One region of the Pseudoalteromonas sp. BMB genome, then DNA from elsewhere that is predicted to be linked to it. Evidence: riboswitches for the same ligand, from Rfam matches in the RefSeq annotation. Region 1 holds a riboswitch; the other holds the start of a gene.
The links. A riboswitch is a leader RNA that binds a small molecule or an ion and turns the genes downstream of it on or off. The one in region 1 is predicted to bind lysine.
Positions count from the first base shown of each region.

Region 2: linked by a shared signal. The riboswitch ahead of lysC (lysine-sensitive aspartokinase 3) and the one ahead of dapA (4-hydroxy-tetrahydrodipicolinate synthase) in region 1 are both predicted to bind lysine.

Region 1 is NZ_MBQA01000024.1:72,878-85,386, reverse strand. Features, by position in the region: gene BB427_RS02585 (succinylglutamate desuccinylase/aspartoacylase family protein) at 1-218, opposite strand, end outside; gene BB427_RS02580 (PLP-dependent decarboxylase) at 221-1,426, opposite strand; gene BB427_RS02575 (2,3,4,5-tetrahydropyridine-2,6-dicarboxylate N-succinyltransferase) at 1,426-2,166, opposite strand; gene dapA (4-hydroxy-tetrahydrodipicolinate synthase) at 2,177-3,061, opposite strand; lysine riboswitch at 3,177-3,355, opposite strand; gene BB427_RS02565 (response regulator) at 3,498-5,222, shown strand; gene BB427_RS02560 (hypothetical protein) at 5,208-5,825, opposite strand; gene BB427_RS02555 (TraB/GumN family protein) at 5,985-6,860, opposite strand; gene ilvG (acetolactate synthase 2 catalytic subunit) at 7,389-9,050, shown strand; gene ilvM (acetolactate synthase 2 small subunit) at 9,047-9,289, shown strand; gene BB427_RS02540 (branched-chain amino acid transaminase) at 9,310-10,233, shown strand; gene ilvD (dihydroxy-acid dehydratase) at 10,326-12,182, shown strand; gene ilvA (threonine ammonia-lyase, biosynthetic) at 12,185-12,509, shown strand, end outside.
Region 2 is NZ_MBQA01000213.1:19,842-23,761, forward strand. Features, by position in the region: gene BB427_RS22395 (sodium-dependent transporter) at 1-75, opposite strand, end outside; gene BB427_RS22400 (DUF924 family protein) at 155-685, opposite strand; gene lysC (lysine-sensitive aspartokinase 3) at 808-2,154, opposite strand; lysine riboswitch at 2,243-2,413, opposite strand; gene nhaD (sodium:proton antiporter NhaD) at 2,559-3,806, opposite strand.

The DNA of each region.
Region 1 (12,509 bases):
GGCACTAAGGTGATGTCCGCTTTTAATGACAATTGCTTCAACTGTTCCAGCAGTTGATAAATCACTGCATTACCTTGCACTTCAGCGCCATGCATATTTGCTTGGATATACACCTTAGGCCCACTGCCATCACCTTTGATGCGATAGACCGGAATAGTTAAAGGCAAGCCGTTGGCAATTTCACCAACCTGAATATGTTGTTGTGTAATGGTATTCATGTTTACCTCAAATAACTTGAAGCGGGCTCTGCTTCACGGACACAGCTGATTTCTCCAGCTGAGATGATGTACTCAGCTGGGAGCTCATGACATAAAAAGAACGGCATACTTTCGGTGTAGCCGTAAGCGCCACACTGACTGAAAACAAGCCAATCGCCATCGGCACTGTCGCTTGGTAAGGCTAGGGTGCCTAATTTATCCAATGCTGTGCAAAGTGGGCCATGAATATGAAAGTCTGTGGCCTCCGCTTGAGACTGGCGTAACAATTCAGCGGGGAAAGCTTGTCCGGTAACCGCTGGACGCAGCAGGTGATTGACACCGCCTGCGACAATTAGTTGTAGTTCACCGTAGTTTTGCTTTTGTTCCACCACAGGGTTGAGATAAAAACCACATTCGCCAACCGCATAGCGGCCTAACTCCATCCATAATTCTTGCACTTGCGTGGCGGATTTTATCAATGCGAGCGCGCCTAATAATTTCTGCCAATCGAGAGAAGGGCTTTGCCTATCATAGGGAATACCAAGGCCGCCACCTAAGTCGAGTACCTTTAGAGTAATACCTAAATCAGCAGCGAGCTGAACTAAAGGTGCAACCATAGCCTGCCAAAGTTCTGCTAGCGTATCGCTACAGAGAATGTTCCCCCATTGGAAAATATGCAGTCCGACAAAGTCTAGATGGGTGTAGTCACTTAAAGTTAGGGCTTGCCACTGCTCTGCGCCAAGACCAAAAGGAGTCAGCATATTGCCACCAAGTGGATTGTGCTCTGCTTTATCAAAGCGTAATTGCACCCGCAGTAAAACTTCAAATTGAAGCTCAAACTCTTCGGCCACTTGATTTAACCAGCGTACTTGATTGTGGCTTTCTGCCACGAAAATACGTACGCCTTGTGTTGCAAAATGACGGATCTGCTTTAGCGATTTGGCAGGACCGGTGTTGAGCACGCGTTCAGCTGCGATCCCTTGAGATAACACCTGATCAAGCTCGCCGCTAGATGCCACATCAAAGTTAAACCCTGCGTTATCTAAGGTTTGAATGATATGTGATAACGGATTCGCTTTTACGGCATACCAAAGCTTAACGATTTGCTGATCAACTAAGGGCTTAACATGCGCACTTAGCTTATCTAAATCGTAGCAAAAGAAAGGCGTATCTTGTTGCTGGATCAATGCCTCAGCTGCAGTTCGCTGTGACGTGCTCAACCAAGTCATTAGCGTAGAACCTCTTCCAGCGCCAGTGATGCATCACTTTGTTCATCACGGTATTTTACGATAAGTGCGCATGACATACTTAATCCTTGCGCGCGTGCCCACTCACTTGAAGCTGGACGAGAGCCTGGGATCACTATCGCGTTTTCAGGGATGGCTTCACCTTTGTCAAGCAAGCGCTCGTTCACGCAATCATAGACTGGAATACTTGCTGAAAGGCGCACGCCCGGTGCTAATACGGCACCGCGTTTAACAACAACCCCTTCAACCAATACACAGCCTGCACCAATAAAGGCATCGTCTTCAACAACAACAGGACTTGCTCCAACTGGTTCTAATACACCACCCACTTGCACTGCTGCACTAAGGTGCACATTTTTACCAATTTGCGCGCAAGAACCAACCAACGCATGACTATCTACCATAGTACCTGAATCAATATAGGCACCAATGTTGACATAAGCCGGTGGCATAATAATTGTGCCGGCTGCGACGTAAGCGCCACGTCTTACACTGCTTCCGCCAGGGACCATACGAACGCCATCTTGTGCAGCAAATCCGCGTGGTGCTAAGTTATCTTTATCAACAAATCCACCTGGGAATTCCGTATTTACGCCATTTCTAAATGCTTCAAGGATCCCTTGTTTTACTTCTACGTTAGCATGCCAATGGCCTTGCTCATCCTGTGTTGCAGCACGTACTGTGCCATTTTCTAAATCGTTTAGTAGGGTTAACCAGCTCATGTTTACTGCCTTAGTTCCAAGATAAAATCGTTTTGTTCGCGCGAGTGATCGCATCGGTATGGGTGAGTTCCAAATGTGTCAGCGGCGGGCGCAAGTTTGGACTTGTGAGCTTCCCTTGCAAGTGCATTAACACTTTGACTGGTATGGGATTTGCCACTGCAAATAAGCTATTTGCAGCTTCTGACCAGGTGGTAAATAAATTAGGAGAGGTGCCGCTTAACGAGCGCCTTACAAATTCTGCGGTTTGCTGCGGCCATGCGTTTGCTGCAACAGACACCAGGCCCGTTGCACCTGCTTGTGCAAAGTAGGGCATTAAGCCATCGTCGCCGCTATAGATTGCGACATCAGGCGCTGCCTGACGAAATGCTTCAAAGGTGGCAATATCACCACTGGCTTCTTTTAGTGCCCACAGATTAGGGTGGCAAGCTAGTTCGCCGAGTAGTTCAGGGGCGATGGCAACGGCACTGCGACCGGGTACATTGTAGAGCATGCAAGGGTTGTGGCTCTCATCGAGTAGTGTGCTAAACCAATGCGCCAGACCAACTTTGCCGGGCTTTGCGTAGATTGGTGAGCCAAGTAAGAGTGCATGAATGGGCTGCGTATTACAAAAGCGCACCCATTGTGTTTGCTGCTCAAGATTACTACCGCCAACGGCAACCATTAGTGGTACGCTTGGGGCGAGCTGGCAAACAAACTCAACGATTTGTTGCTGTTCTTGTTGGGTAAGCGCAAGGCCTTCGCCGGTACTGCCTAGTAAAAGAATACCGTTACGAGCCTGCTCTTGATCGCGTACAAGCGTCGTTAATGCGCTAAAATCAACCTGATTTTCAGCATCAAAAGGCGTTACTAAAGCCGTCCACAACGGATAGTCAGATAAGTTGAATTGTGATTTCATCTCTACCGAACTTAAATCATGTTCGGAGTTAGGAGGGTGTCCAAACTTCGAACCGTTAAAATTCGAAGAGCAATGGACTTAAAAAGGATAAGGCAGCCAATGGCCTTATTTTTCTAAGACCAGAAGCTCTCCACCAAGTATGTTGGTGACAGTCGCTGGGATTCAGCCCAGTCGCCCGAAATGAGTATTAGCAAACAATAACTCAATTTCTCGGCGTATATTCCCCTCACTAAGCTGCAACGGAGTTTGCTCTCCTTCACTTAGTTACCTGAATAACGCACCTCTTCCAGCCCTTAATTTGACGCCGTGGCATCAAACTATCTAAATAGGGTGAACACGCATTGAAACATTTTGGCCGTCTAGGTGTCAAGTATCGGACTGTAAATAATACGATTGTTAACTACACTTAACATTGCAGCTGAGACAATGCTATGAGATGAAAAACAAAAATATGTCGTTAATAAATAAAGTTAAAAATCGTTATATCGGGGCATTACTTGCTATGGCTATATTGCTGTCGATGGCGATGGGGATTATGCAGTATTTACTGTATCAGCAGAGCCAAGACGCGCACGTAATTAATATTGCGGGTATGCAGCGGATGTTGTCCCAGCGCATCGCGCTTTTCAGTGCACAAGAGGATAAAAGAGACAGTGAGGAGCTTCGTCAAGCCATTGATAAATTTGAAAGTAATCATGAGTTTTTAACTAAAACAGAGGGGGGGGAGGCTATTTATCTGAATGAGGCGCTTGCTGCGCTTTACTACCAAGAGCCGGTGCAATTGGATTTGCAAAGTAATACTTTTGTCACTTTATCAAGGTCTCAGTTACAGCAATCCACTCCTCAATTAATGGAACAAATCTTTACTGCATCTCAGCATTTACTCCCCAACCTGAATGAGGCCGTTTCACTATTTGAGCAGCATGCGCGAAGTAAAACTGAGATGGTGAGGAAAATAGAATTGTTAATCTGGCTGCTTGGGCTATTGCTACTGTTTATAGAAGCGAAATTTGTATTTCGCCCAATGGCGCGAGAAATTGCTGAAGCACTTGATAAATTAGAGGCGGCAAGAAAGCTTGCTGACGATGCACTACACTCAAAATCACGATTTTTAGCACGTGTTAGTCACGAGCTAAGAACGCCGTTGCAGGCCATTCAGGGGTATTTAGATGAATATCTGAGAAACAAAGAAATCCAACACTTACAACATGTGAAAAGCGCAGCAAATCAACTGGATGTATTACTTTATTCGGTTCAAGACTTTAATAACCTTTCCGAGCAAGAAGTAGTAGTTGAGCGTCATCAAGTCGCATTGCGAGAAGTAATAAAATCAACCTGTATTGCCTTTCAACTAACCGCACACAAAAAATCTCTCGCTTTTAATTTGGCGTTGAGTAATGAGTTAGATGTGACTTGTTATTGTGATGGTAAGCGTGTTGGTTGGTTGATCAGTGAATTGGTCAATAACGCAATTAAATTTACTGAGCGTGGCAGCATTCAAGTATTTTCGGATTTGGTTGTAGATGAAGATACGCCATATTTAGAATTTGTTGTTGAAGATACTGGGCCTGGGTTCGACTATCAGCAGTTACGAGAAGCTGTGCATAGCGAGCATTTTCAAGGCACGCAGTTAGGGCTGAAGCGTTGCCAATTACTCACCTCTGCGCTTGGGGGACGATTAGATTTTATTGCGAGGGAGCCAACAGGTACAAGAGCAACCCTGAGAGTCCCCATTGAAATTGACAACAAACAGACACTGGCTCGTAAAATAGAGCCGGTGTCAGCTCGCATTTTACTGGTGGAAGATAATTTACTAAATGCGCGCGTGATTGAAAAAATGCTTCAGCCCATAGCCAAATTGGTAACGCATGTCGAACATGGTGAAGGTGCCCTTGAAGTATATGAGGTGGGTAAGTTTGATATCGTGCTAATGGATTTAAATATGCCTGTGATGGATGGCTTTGAAGCCACTGAGCGTTTGAGGGCGCTCGATCCGACCGTGCCTATTTTGGTCGTGACCGCAAATACTAATGCGGAGGATCTGGATAAGGTCTACGCACTTGGCGCAACGGCTCATTTGTATAAGCCGTTGCAACCGGATGTGCTGCATAGCAAAGTGGCGCTATTACTGAATGAGTGTCGAGACTTAGTCTCGTCTTAAACGAATATTTCCAACCCCGACTTCTGCATCGATGGAATACTGGCCTTGACCACGATAGTCTGTTGTCGAGCCAACCATACTCTTTTCGGAAGTTTCTACGTTGCCAAAACCTGATATTGCCGTTTTACCAACACCTGAATCTAAAGACACCTTTTTGAAATCGGTGGCGGTAGTCTCAATTTTAATTTTGCCTACGCCTACCTCTAAATCAGCAGAGTTATTAAGATCTTGAATATCAATTTTGCCAACACCAACCTCAACATCTAAGGCCAAATTAACAGGCACCTTAACTTGCCAAGATAGTTCATAATCATCCGAATTGATCTCGAGTGATAATTTATCTCCTGATGTGTTGCTGTTTAGGGTCGCTTCACTCACATCTGGTTTACCAAACCAACTGTCTGACTCTTTAGGTTCAACCAAAATTTCGACCTCTATGGTGCTGCCGTTGTAAGTTTGTAGATCGATTTTACCTACGGCAATATCCACTTCTAACTCGGCTAGGCTATTGCTTGGGAATGATGCTGTAATGGTTTTTGAATCTTTTGCCTGTGCAGTCATTGCCGCTGCACTTAATGCTAAAACTAACGCTAACTTTTTCATTATTTTTTACCTTCAACGAGAGTGTTTGAAAGGTAAGTCGCAAATAAAAATGAAAAGGTTTAAAAAAGATTTTTATTTTTTAGGGCGTGTTGATGGAAGTACCTGTTTAACACGCCCACAAAGTAAACTACTTACCTCTTAGCATGGTAGCGCTGAGCGTTATAGTCGGGTGACTGAATAACCATTGTTTTTAAGTTGCTCAACAAGGCCATATTTTTCAACAAGATGTAATGCACCAACGGCAATAAACGTTGATTCATTAGGGAGCTGTTTTTTAAGCACTTGCACCCAGTTATTATTGCGTTCGATGATCATCAGTTGCTCGGCTAATTTGCCATATTTATCATCCGAAAAACTTACCTGATAGTAATGTGATAACTTTTCTAAATCGCCGCTTCGCCATGCGGAAACTAAATCCAAGAAGTAGGTATTCAAATCAGACATCTGTGCAAATGTTTCCTTGAGCATGGCGTCACTATGAATACTCAGCTGACTGAACATTTCAAGCTGATATTCTAAGGTTTCAAATTCACCAACTGGGATCTTCTTTTCGTTTGCATAGGCTATTACTTGTTTATCGATGCCATTAGTATCGGTAAATCCGAGCTTTTGATATTCCAGTTGTAGCATAGTTACCATCACGGCCCATGGTGCGTAGCGTTCAAATAAGGCGATATCTATTTGCTTTTTGGAAAAGTAATCTTGTAGCTTCTGATAGACTTCTGCAGAGAGCTGATCTTTTAGTGTTTGGTTGTTTTTTAACAACATAAATGGCATGGAGCGCTGTTGGATCGCAAACGGAGAAAGCGCCTCTAAGTTCACTTCAACCATGACTTTATCACTGCTCGCAATGGCGCTTTTTACCTTGGCTGGTAAACCTTGCATTTGTTTGTCACCGACGTGGACGGTACCAAATAAGTACGACGTTTTGTTGCCCTTTTCTATTTTCCACAGGCCAACTTCTGCGTTGGCGAGATTACTGAAAAGGCTTAAGCAAAGATAAATAAATAACAATGGTGAACATACTTTAACCATAGTAATGATCCCTGTTGGTTTTAAAGGGTCAGTCTGCGATATCGAAATGTGAATGTCACTAAAAAATGAAGTGCGCTTAGGCGGTAGAAAAAATTTCATATAGGCAAATCGAGAAAGTAAATTTTTCGTTATATCGAAATTGAACCAATAGAAAATTCGCATTTTAAAATGTGTGGTTGTTTTAATTCTTTAGTTTGTGATTTTTTGGTTTTTTTATGCAATAAACTCAGGTTTTTAATTTTAAATAGCATAGTTTTTTGTGTTGACTTCAGTGTGCAAGGCGCGGTATTAATAGAAAAAGAGGCAGCACAGTACTTACACTGAATGATTGCCAAGTTTAAATTTACGGAATTCAAGCAATGTTACTAACAGCAACTTTACTAGTCGTGATTATCAACGTGGTGATTATTATTACCGCGGGGGCTAGTTAGTGCTGTAAGAAAAGTATCAGCATAAACGCCCCCCGCACCAAAAGGTTCGGGGGGCGTTTTCGTTTTAGGGCATAAAAAAGGCAACTGAGAGCAGATCATGAGCAATCCAACAACCGGCGCACAACTTGTTATCAAGGTGCTAGAAGAGCAAGGCGTTAAACACGTATTTGGTTACCCAGGTGGTGCCATCATGCCCATTTATGACGCTTTGTATGGCGCGCCAGTTAAGCATTATTTGACTCGTCATGAGCAAGGTGCTGGTTTTGCTGCTGTTGGGTATGCTCGCAGTACAGGTAAGCTTGGGGTTTGTTTCGCCACTTCTGGACCCGGCGCGACGAATCTTATCACCGCACTTGCTGATGCCATGATGGATTCAGTTCCGCTACTGGCTATCACTGGACAAGTACCGACCGCTGCCATCGGTTCGGATGCCTTTCAAGAGGTGGATGTACTGGGCATGTCTTTGTCATGTACTAAGCACAGCTACATGGTTGAGCGAGCGGAAGACTTGGCTGAGATATTACAAGAAGCCATGTACTTAGCGCAGTCTGGGCGACCTGGTCCGGTGTTGGTCGATATTCCCAAAGATATCCAGTTAGCTAAAGTACCTTTTCATCCTTTTGCTGCGCCACAAGACGAACAGCCGAGGGTTTCGCAAACTGAAGTAGCAAAAGCCAATCAATTATTATGTGACGCTAAACGACCTGTTGCTTACATTGGCGGCGGCGTGCAAAGCGCCGATGCGCAGTCACAGCTGATGCAATTTTTAGAAAAGACCCATATGCCGGCCGTATCGACGCTAAAAGCTTTGGGCAGCGTAACCCCAGATTATGATTATGACTTAGGAATGCTCGGTATGCATGGTACTCAAGCGGCGAATCTGGCGGTTCAGCAATGCGACTTGCTGGTATGTATTGGGGCGCGATTTGATGACCGTGTTACAGGGAATTTGGCAAAGTTTGCTGCAGGGGCGAAGGTGATCCATTTAGATATCGACCCTGCAGAAGTGGGTAAACGAAAACCCGCGGCCGCTTCGCTTATTGCAGACTTAAAACAGTCATTGCCGCAACTTGAATGTGTGGTTACGAATACCGAATGGCTAGAGACCATCGAAGCACTGCAACGTCAACATGCGTGGCGTTATGACTACCCTGGCGAAAAAGTATTTGCACCGTATTTGTTAAATCAACTGAGCCAAAAGCTACCCAATACAGCGGTAGTATGCTGCGATGTAGGCCAACATCAAATGTGGGTGGCACAGCACATGAAATTCACTCATCCAAGCAATCACTTAAGTAGTGGCGGTGCAGGCACGATGGGATTTGGCTTACCAGCTGCAATTGGTGCACAGATAGCACGTCCAGATAACACAGTGATCACAGTATCTGGTGATGGCTCCATCATGATGAATATTCAAGAGTTGGCAACCATCCGCCGTAATAACCTGCCAGTTAAAATATTAATATTAGACAACCAAAGGCTGGGTATGGTGAGACAGTGGCAGCAACTCTTTTTTGACGGTCGTTACAGTGAAACCGACCTGTCAGACAATCCAGATTTTGTCTCTTTGGCTGCCGTGTTCGGTATTCCTGGACAGACAATTACTCATGCGAACCAAGTAGATGACGCCGTTGACGCCATAGTGAATGCGCAAGGGCCCTATATTTTACATGCTTGTATCGACGATAAAGAAAACGTATGGCCGCTTGTTCCACCTGGTGCTGCCAATGATGAAATGATGACGGAGAGCCTTTCATGAAACACCATTTAACCGTTGCAGTAAAACAACAGAGCATCGCAGTGGAGCGCTTTTTACGCGTAGCCAGACATCGCGGATTTCGCTTAACGAATTTGGAATTACAAGGTCAAGATGACTTATTCCACGTCAAAATGACCGTAGATAGTGAGAAACCTATCTATTTATTAACCTCACAACTGAGTAAGCTAGTAGAAGTGCAAGCGGTTGACTTGCATACACTACAGAAACAGGCAATTTAGAAGAATTAAGGTAGTTAACAATGACACAAACATCAGAAGTAATTTGGCATAACGGTGAAATGGTTCCTTATTTTCAAGCGACCACCCATGTGCTTAGTCATGCTTTACATTATGGCAGCTCAGTTTTTGAAGGGATCCGTGCTTACGATACGCCAAATGGTCCAGCTGTTTTCCGCTTAACCGATCATATTCAGCGTCTCTTTGATTCCGCGAAGATCTACCGTATGGAAATTCCTTTTACTAAAGAGGAAGTAATCGCGGCGTGTAAAGAGACAATCCGCGCAAATGACTTTACCAATGCTTACCTTCGTCCATTTGCATTTTTGGGTCATGTAGGTCTTGGTTTAAACCCGAAATCGCACCGTGCAGACATGACAGTCGCTGCGATGGAGTGGGGTGCATACCTTGGTGAAGAAGGCTTAGCGCAAGGTGTTGATGTGTGTGTTTCTTCTTGGAGTCGCCTCGCACCAAATACCATGCCTACTGCGGCTAAAGCGGGTGGTAACTATTTATCTTCACAGCTTATTTCTGGTGAGGCGAAGCGTAATGGTTATGTTGAAGGGATCGCGCTTGATGTTAATGGTTACCTGAGCGAAGGTGCTGGTGAGAACTTATTTGTTGTGAAAAAAGGCGTGCTTTATACCCCGCCAACCACAGCTTGTATTCTACCTGGTCTTACGCGCGACACTATCATCCATTTGGCAAAAAAACGCGGTTATGAAGTACGTGAAGAGCCAATCGCTCGTGAAGCGCTTTATCTTGCTGATGAGTTCTTTATGGTTGGTACCGCAGCGGAAGTAGTACCTGTTCGCAGCGTAGACAAGATTACCGTGGGTAATGGTGGTAGAGGTCCAATTACGGAAGAGTTACAGCAGGCCTATTTCGCTTTGGTTAAAGGTCAAGCTGATGACGAAAATGGCTGGTTAGAATACGTAAACGAATAATTTTATTGGAATCGGGGCCAAGCGTCCCGAACAAAAGCGCATTGTAAATTGTGGGAATGAGGAACTCGGCAAAGCCGAGAAAAAGGTGAAGCATGGCTAAATTACGGAGCAAGACAACTACTGAGGGCAGACAACGCGCGGGTGCTCGTGCATTGTGGCGAGCAACGGGAATGACGGACAGTGATTTCCATAAACCGATCGTTGCGGTCGTGAATTCATATACCCAATTTGTTCCGGGTCATGTTCACCTCAATCAACTTAGCGCATTGATGGCTGATGCGATAACAGAAGCAGGCGGCGTACCCCGCGAATTTAATACCATTGCTATTGATGATGGTATCGCCATGGGTCACGGCGGCATGCTTTACTCGCTTCCGTCTCGAGACTTAATTGCAGATTCGGTAGAGTACATGGTTAATGCTCATTGTGCTGATGCCATGGTCTGCATTTCTAACTGCGACAAAATCACCCCAGGCATGCTACTTGCTGCACTGCGGTTGAATATTCCGGTGATCTTTGTTTCCGGCGGCCCGATGGAAGCGGGAAAAACTCGCTTAGCGGATATCGATTTAAAATTGGATCTCGTCGACGCTATGGTAAAAGGCGCAGATCCAACCGTGAGTGATGAAGACTCTGAGCAAGTAGAGCGCTCAGCTTGTCCTACTTGCGGTTCGTGTTCAGGCATGTTTACTGCCAACTCCATGAATTGTTTATTAGAAGCGCTGGGCTTAGCGTTGCCTGGTAATGGTACGACACTAGCGACACACAAAGACCGCCAACAGCTGTATTTGGGCGCAGCAAAGCGCATCATGGCTTTATGTGATGAATACTATGGTAAAGACAATGAGCAAGTGCTGCCACGCAACATTGCTAACCAAGCTGCATTTATGAACGCCATGACATTAGATATCGCGATGGGCGGTTCATCTAATACCGTACTGCATTTATTGGCGGCAGCGCAAGAAGGCTTTGTCGATTTTGATATGAATGACATAGACCGCTTATCTCGTAGCACACCGTTTTTGTGTAAAGTTGCTCCGGCAACACAGCAATATCACATTGAAGATGTTCACCGTGCTGGCGGCATTATGGCCATTCTCAACGAGCTGGCGAGAGGCGATAAGTTGGACCTTTCAGTGGGGCACGTTGCTGGCGGAAATCTAGGTGAAGTTATTGCGCGTTGGAATGCTGCAGACCGTGATAATGAGCGGGCACAAACTTTCTATCGCGCGGGGCCTGCTGGGATCCGCACCACCCAAGCTATGAGCCAAGAGTATCGCTGGGATGAGCTTGATTTAGACCGTGAAGGCGGCTGTATTCGCTCCATCGAGCATGCTTTTAGGCAAGATGGCGGTCTTGCAGTATTGAAAGGTAACTTAGCGCCTGATGGTTGTATCGTGAAAAGTGCCGGGGTGGCCGATGAAATGCTGCGCTTTACGGGGCCGGCTGTAGTATTTGAATCTCAAGACGATGCCGTCGAGGGGATACTGGGTGGCCAAGTTAAGAAAGGTGATGTAGTGATCATTCGCTACGAAGGGCCTAAAGGTGGTCCGGGTATGCAAGAAATGCTGTATCCAACTAGCTATCTTAAATCGATGGGGCTAGATAAAGACTGCGCTTTACTTACCGATGGTCGTTTTTCTGGCGGTACTTCTGGACTTTCTATTGGCCATGCGTCTCCAGAGGCTGCCAGTGGTGGCAGTCTGGCGCTGGTTGAAAACGGCGATGTTGTCGCTATCGACATCTATAACCGCAGTATTGACGTTAAACTGGACGACACCGAGTTGGCGCTGCGCCATGAAAAGCAACTCGCTCGTGGCAAAGAAGCGTACAAACCATTTAACAGAGAACGTTATGTGAGTCCCGCGCTAAAAGCCTATGCACTGTTAGCAACGAGTGCAGACAAAGGCGCGGTACGTGACTTACAAAAACTAGAGGAGTTAGGCTAGCGATGGTTTCCCAAGAGCTTGATTACTTTAGAGCCATTATTCAGGCGAATGTGGCACCGCTCGTTGAGGTAACGCAAGTGAATCAACTAGAGCAAATGTCAGCCCAGCTTGGTAACCAAATTTGGCTGAAAAGAGAGGACCAACAGCCGGTCTATTCTTTCAAATTGCGTGGTGCGTATAACAAGCTACGTCAGTTGCCGAAAGGATCGCGGGTGTATACCGCTTCTGCGGGTAATCATGCTCAAGGGGTTGCATTAAGTGCAACGCATCTAGGTCAGCACGCCACGATTGTTATGCCTGTGACTACGCCAGAGATCAAGGTCAACG
Region 2 (3,920 bases), on a different contig from region 1:
AAGTCCAACAGCCGCACCAGCTGCTGCTAACACAAAGCCAAGTCGGCTTTGAAATCCATCGCGCGTATGAGCCATGTCTGTAATCAATCATTATTTTTGTAGACGGCCGATTATACGTACTTCCGCTAAAAATGCGAGAGGTTCTAGCCGTGCCTCAGAAACTCGAGTTGGGCGTCTCTAGAAAGTCCATTTCTTCTTCTGTTGAATCGCGATTGAGTATTTCATTTCGATGGGGATAACGGCCAAATCTATCGATAATTTTTTTATGCGCGACTTCAAAATCATAATTGGGCAGGTCGCGAAAATAATGATCAGCGGCACGATGGATGATGCGACTTTCGCTATGCATCATAGGTAGGTATAAAAACATCAATTCAGTATCGTTGAGCTGGCGGTGATAGCCCTTTTCGATAGCGTGTTGGGTGAGGCTCAGCGCCAAAGGATCACTGGCAAACGCCTCTGGAGTGTCTCTGAATATATTGCGTGAAAACTGATCTAAGATAATGATTTCGCACAGCGCGCCAAGTGGTGTTGCTCTCCAGCTCGAAAGCTCACCTTGGTGCGCCATTTGGTGCAAAATACCGAAGCGATTTTTTATTATGCGATCAAAGTCCGCAGACTTCTTCCACCAATCTGATTCAGTGCATTCAACAAACCAGAATTCGTAGACGTCTTTATAATTCATGATGGCACTCCTAGGGAAAAACAAACTTGATGGTCAGCAGACCCTAACCGTTATAAACAAAGTGCCATCCATTATTCAATAATGCAACTTTTTTATTAGTTCCCAAAAAACAATAAATTCACTTACGCAACCTCTAGTAATTTAGCATGAATTGACTGCACGACCTGATCTGACTCCTGCTGCTCAACTAAAAAGCACAGATTGTGCTTGCTCGCACCATGGCATATCAATCGAATATTAAACTCTGACAACACATCCATCAGGTTAAGTTGGCACTTCTTCAACTGGATCTCAGAACCTATCATGGCCACCAAAGTAAGATTATTTTCAACGGTCACATGACAAAACTCGCCAAGTTCGTCCAAACAAGCTTGTTCTAACTCTGGTCGAGAAGCATTCGGCGCATTATCTAGCGTAAGCGCGACACTAATTTCCGAAGTCGTTACCAAGTCAACCGATATATTGTAATTACTTAAAATGGTGAAGATACGAGCCAAAAAGCCGCTTGCAAGAAGCATTTCAGGGCTCTTTAGCGTCAATAGTATTTGGTTTTTACGTTGTGTCACTGCGCGAATGCCTGCTTGCGCCGTTTTCTCTTTTTCAATCCAAGTGCCACCCGCTTGCGGATCACGGCTTGAACCAACAAATACTGAAATACCTTTACGACTCGCTGGCAATATAGTTGCGGGATGTAACACCTTGGCACCAAATGTCGCCATTTCGGCCGCTTCATCAAAACTCAAACGAGGAATAGGTCTAGCCTTTACACACAAACGCGGATCGGTACTGAAAATACCAACAACATCGGTCCAAATATGCACACTTGACGCGTCAATTGCCTCTGCTAACAATGCAGCACTATAATCAGAACCGCCACGGCCAAGCGTGGTCGTCTGGCCGTATTGGTCACTACCAATAAACCCTTGCGTCACCTGCACTGTGTCGCCAAGTAGCGCGACCAAATTGGTTTGCGCAGCTTCACGCGTAGCTGCAACATTTGGATTCGCTTTTCCAAACTGGTTATCTGTTTTAAGCACTTTACGCACATCAAAGCGCGACGCCTGAACCTGATTATTCCGTAGTATTTGGGTAAACAAATAAGAAGAAAAACGCTCGCCAAAGCTCAACATTTCATCGCATTGCTGTCTGCTAAGTGCTGGTAAACTCGCAAGGCTTTCAAATTCACTGAAAGTTTGCTTGTAACCCTCTGCAAGATCAGCATCCAAAGACACTTGATCGATAATCGCTTGCTGTATGTTTTCAACCGCTGCAACAACTGCTTTGCGCCCGGCTTCATCTTCCTTTTGTTGGGTTAGCGTCACCAGGTGATTGGTTACGCCAGCACATGCACTCACAACGACCACTCGAACATTTGGGTTGTCACGAACAATGTGGGCACAACGAGACATAGCTTCAAAGTCAGCGACACTGGTACCGCCAAATTTGGCTACAACATACTGCGAATTCATTTTCTCTCCTCTCGACTGTTGGCACAGTCAAATTTTATAAGGAGAACTCGGCATGGGATTTCTAGAAAGACGAACGCTTGAAATGACCTTTGCCAGAAGCTCTCCACCAATACGGTGACAGTTCCGAGGATTCAGCCTCGTAAACCGAAGAATCGTTGCGACGAGCAACTTTTCTCCTCGGCGAATACTTCCCTCACTAGTGGTCATTGGTCTCGTCACCTCACACTAACTACCTAAGCATCGCGCCTCTTCTGTTTATTTTGCCTTTGTTAATCTGAATAAAAGCAAAATAAAAGCCCGCAATCAATGCGGGCGATGTAAGAAAATTATCTTTTAGCCGTCTAGGTGTCAAGTTATTTATGAAAAACTTATCCCAAAGCGGTAAAAAATTAAATCCATTGGTCTTAAATAAGCTGACCCGCGAAATACGCACCACTATATCCAATGGTATATGCGATAAGCAGGTAGATACTCATTTTAAGATAGCTTGAGAAAGTTAAGGCTTTAACCTTACTCATTGCAATGATCCCTGCTGCAGAACCAATGATAAGCATAGAGCCACCAACGCCAGTCGCATAAGTAAAGGTTAGCCATTGCGCTGGAGTCATCGTAATGTCTGCTTTTAATAGCGCAGCCGTCAACGGCACGTTATCTACCGCCGCACTCATTAAACCGACCAAGTAATTTGCGTACTCCGGTGCAAGATGCAGATATAAATCGGTAAACTTAGACAGTACACCGACCTCTTTCAACGCACCAACTAATAACAGCACACCCACAAAGAACAATAAGGTGTCGTATTCAATTTCACGGATATAGTCGATGATTTTCTTATTAACGTCTTTCTTGCGCATCAAGAATTGCGCCATTAAGAACATCAAAGACAAGCCAAATAAGAAAGTTAGCATCGGCGGTACGTGGTATTGCACGCTTAAGAATAACGTAGCAAAAATGGTTGATAAGAAGATGAGTGCAATGGTGATATCAGTCTTTTCAATTCTGCGTAATTCAGCCTTTTCAAAGGTGATCTTATCATTCATGCCGATTGATAGCATCGCAGCTAAGATAAATACGCTAAAAATAGAAGGGGCAATTAGTAAAAGCAGATCAGGGATAGTCACTTTATCGGCTAGAAATATCATCAAGGTGGTTACATCACCGGTGATCAATGATACCCCACCGGAGTTAACACTGAAGATGATTAACGTCGCATATCTAATTAGCTTTTTCGGGTCTAATTTCAAAGACATGACTACAGCTAATGAAATAAGCGTCGCGGTGATGTTATCCGATATTGACGAAAATACGAATGCAAAAGCACCGACCAAAAACATTAGCTTGCGTTCGCTAATATGGGTTGGCATGATCCGGTGAACAATATTTTGGATAAACCCTTTTGAGTTCAAGTAGGCCACAAACGTCATGGCAGCCATTAAGAACAGCCAAAGTGTCGCGATTTCCAAAATGTTATGGTCTAGCTCAATTTGTACAATTTCTGGGCTTTGACCATGAATTGGAGAGATAAAGGCGATAATCCAACATAAAGTACCAAAAAAAAGCGTTGTTTTGGCCTTGTTTACGTGAATAATATCTTCTATAACGATGAGTATAAAAGCGATGGCGATCAGGGTTAGAATAATGGGCGTGACCATAATGCGTAAACAACCTGTAATTAAATGTAACAAGGGGTGGGTTCGTTTTCGCGGCGGATTCTAGCACCATCACAGTCCCCATGCTACGTACGATAAACATTTTGTGACAAATTG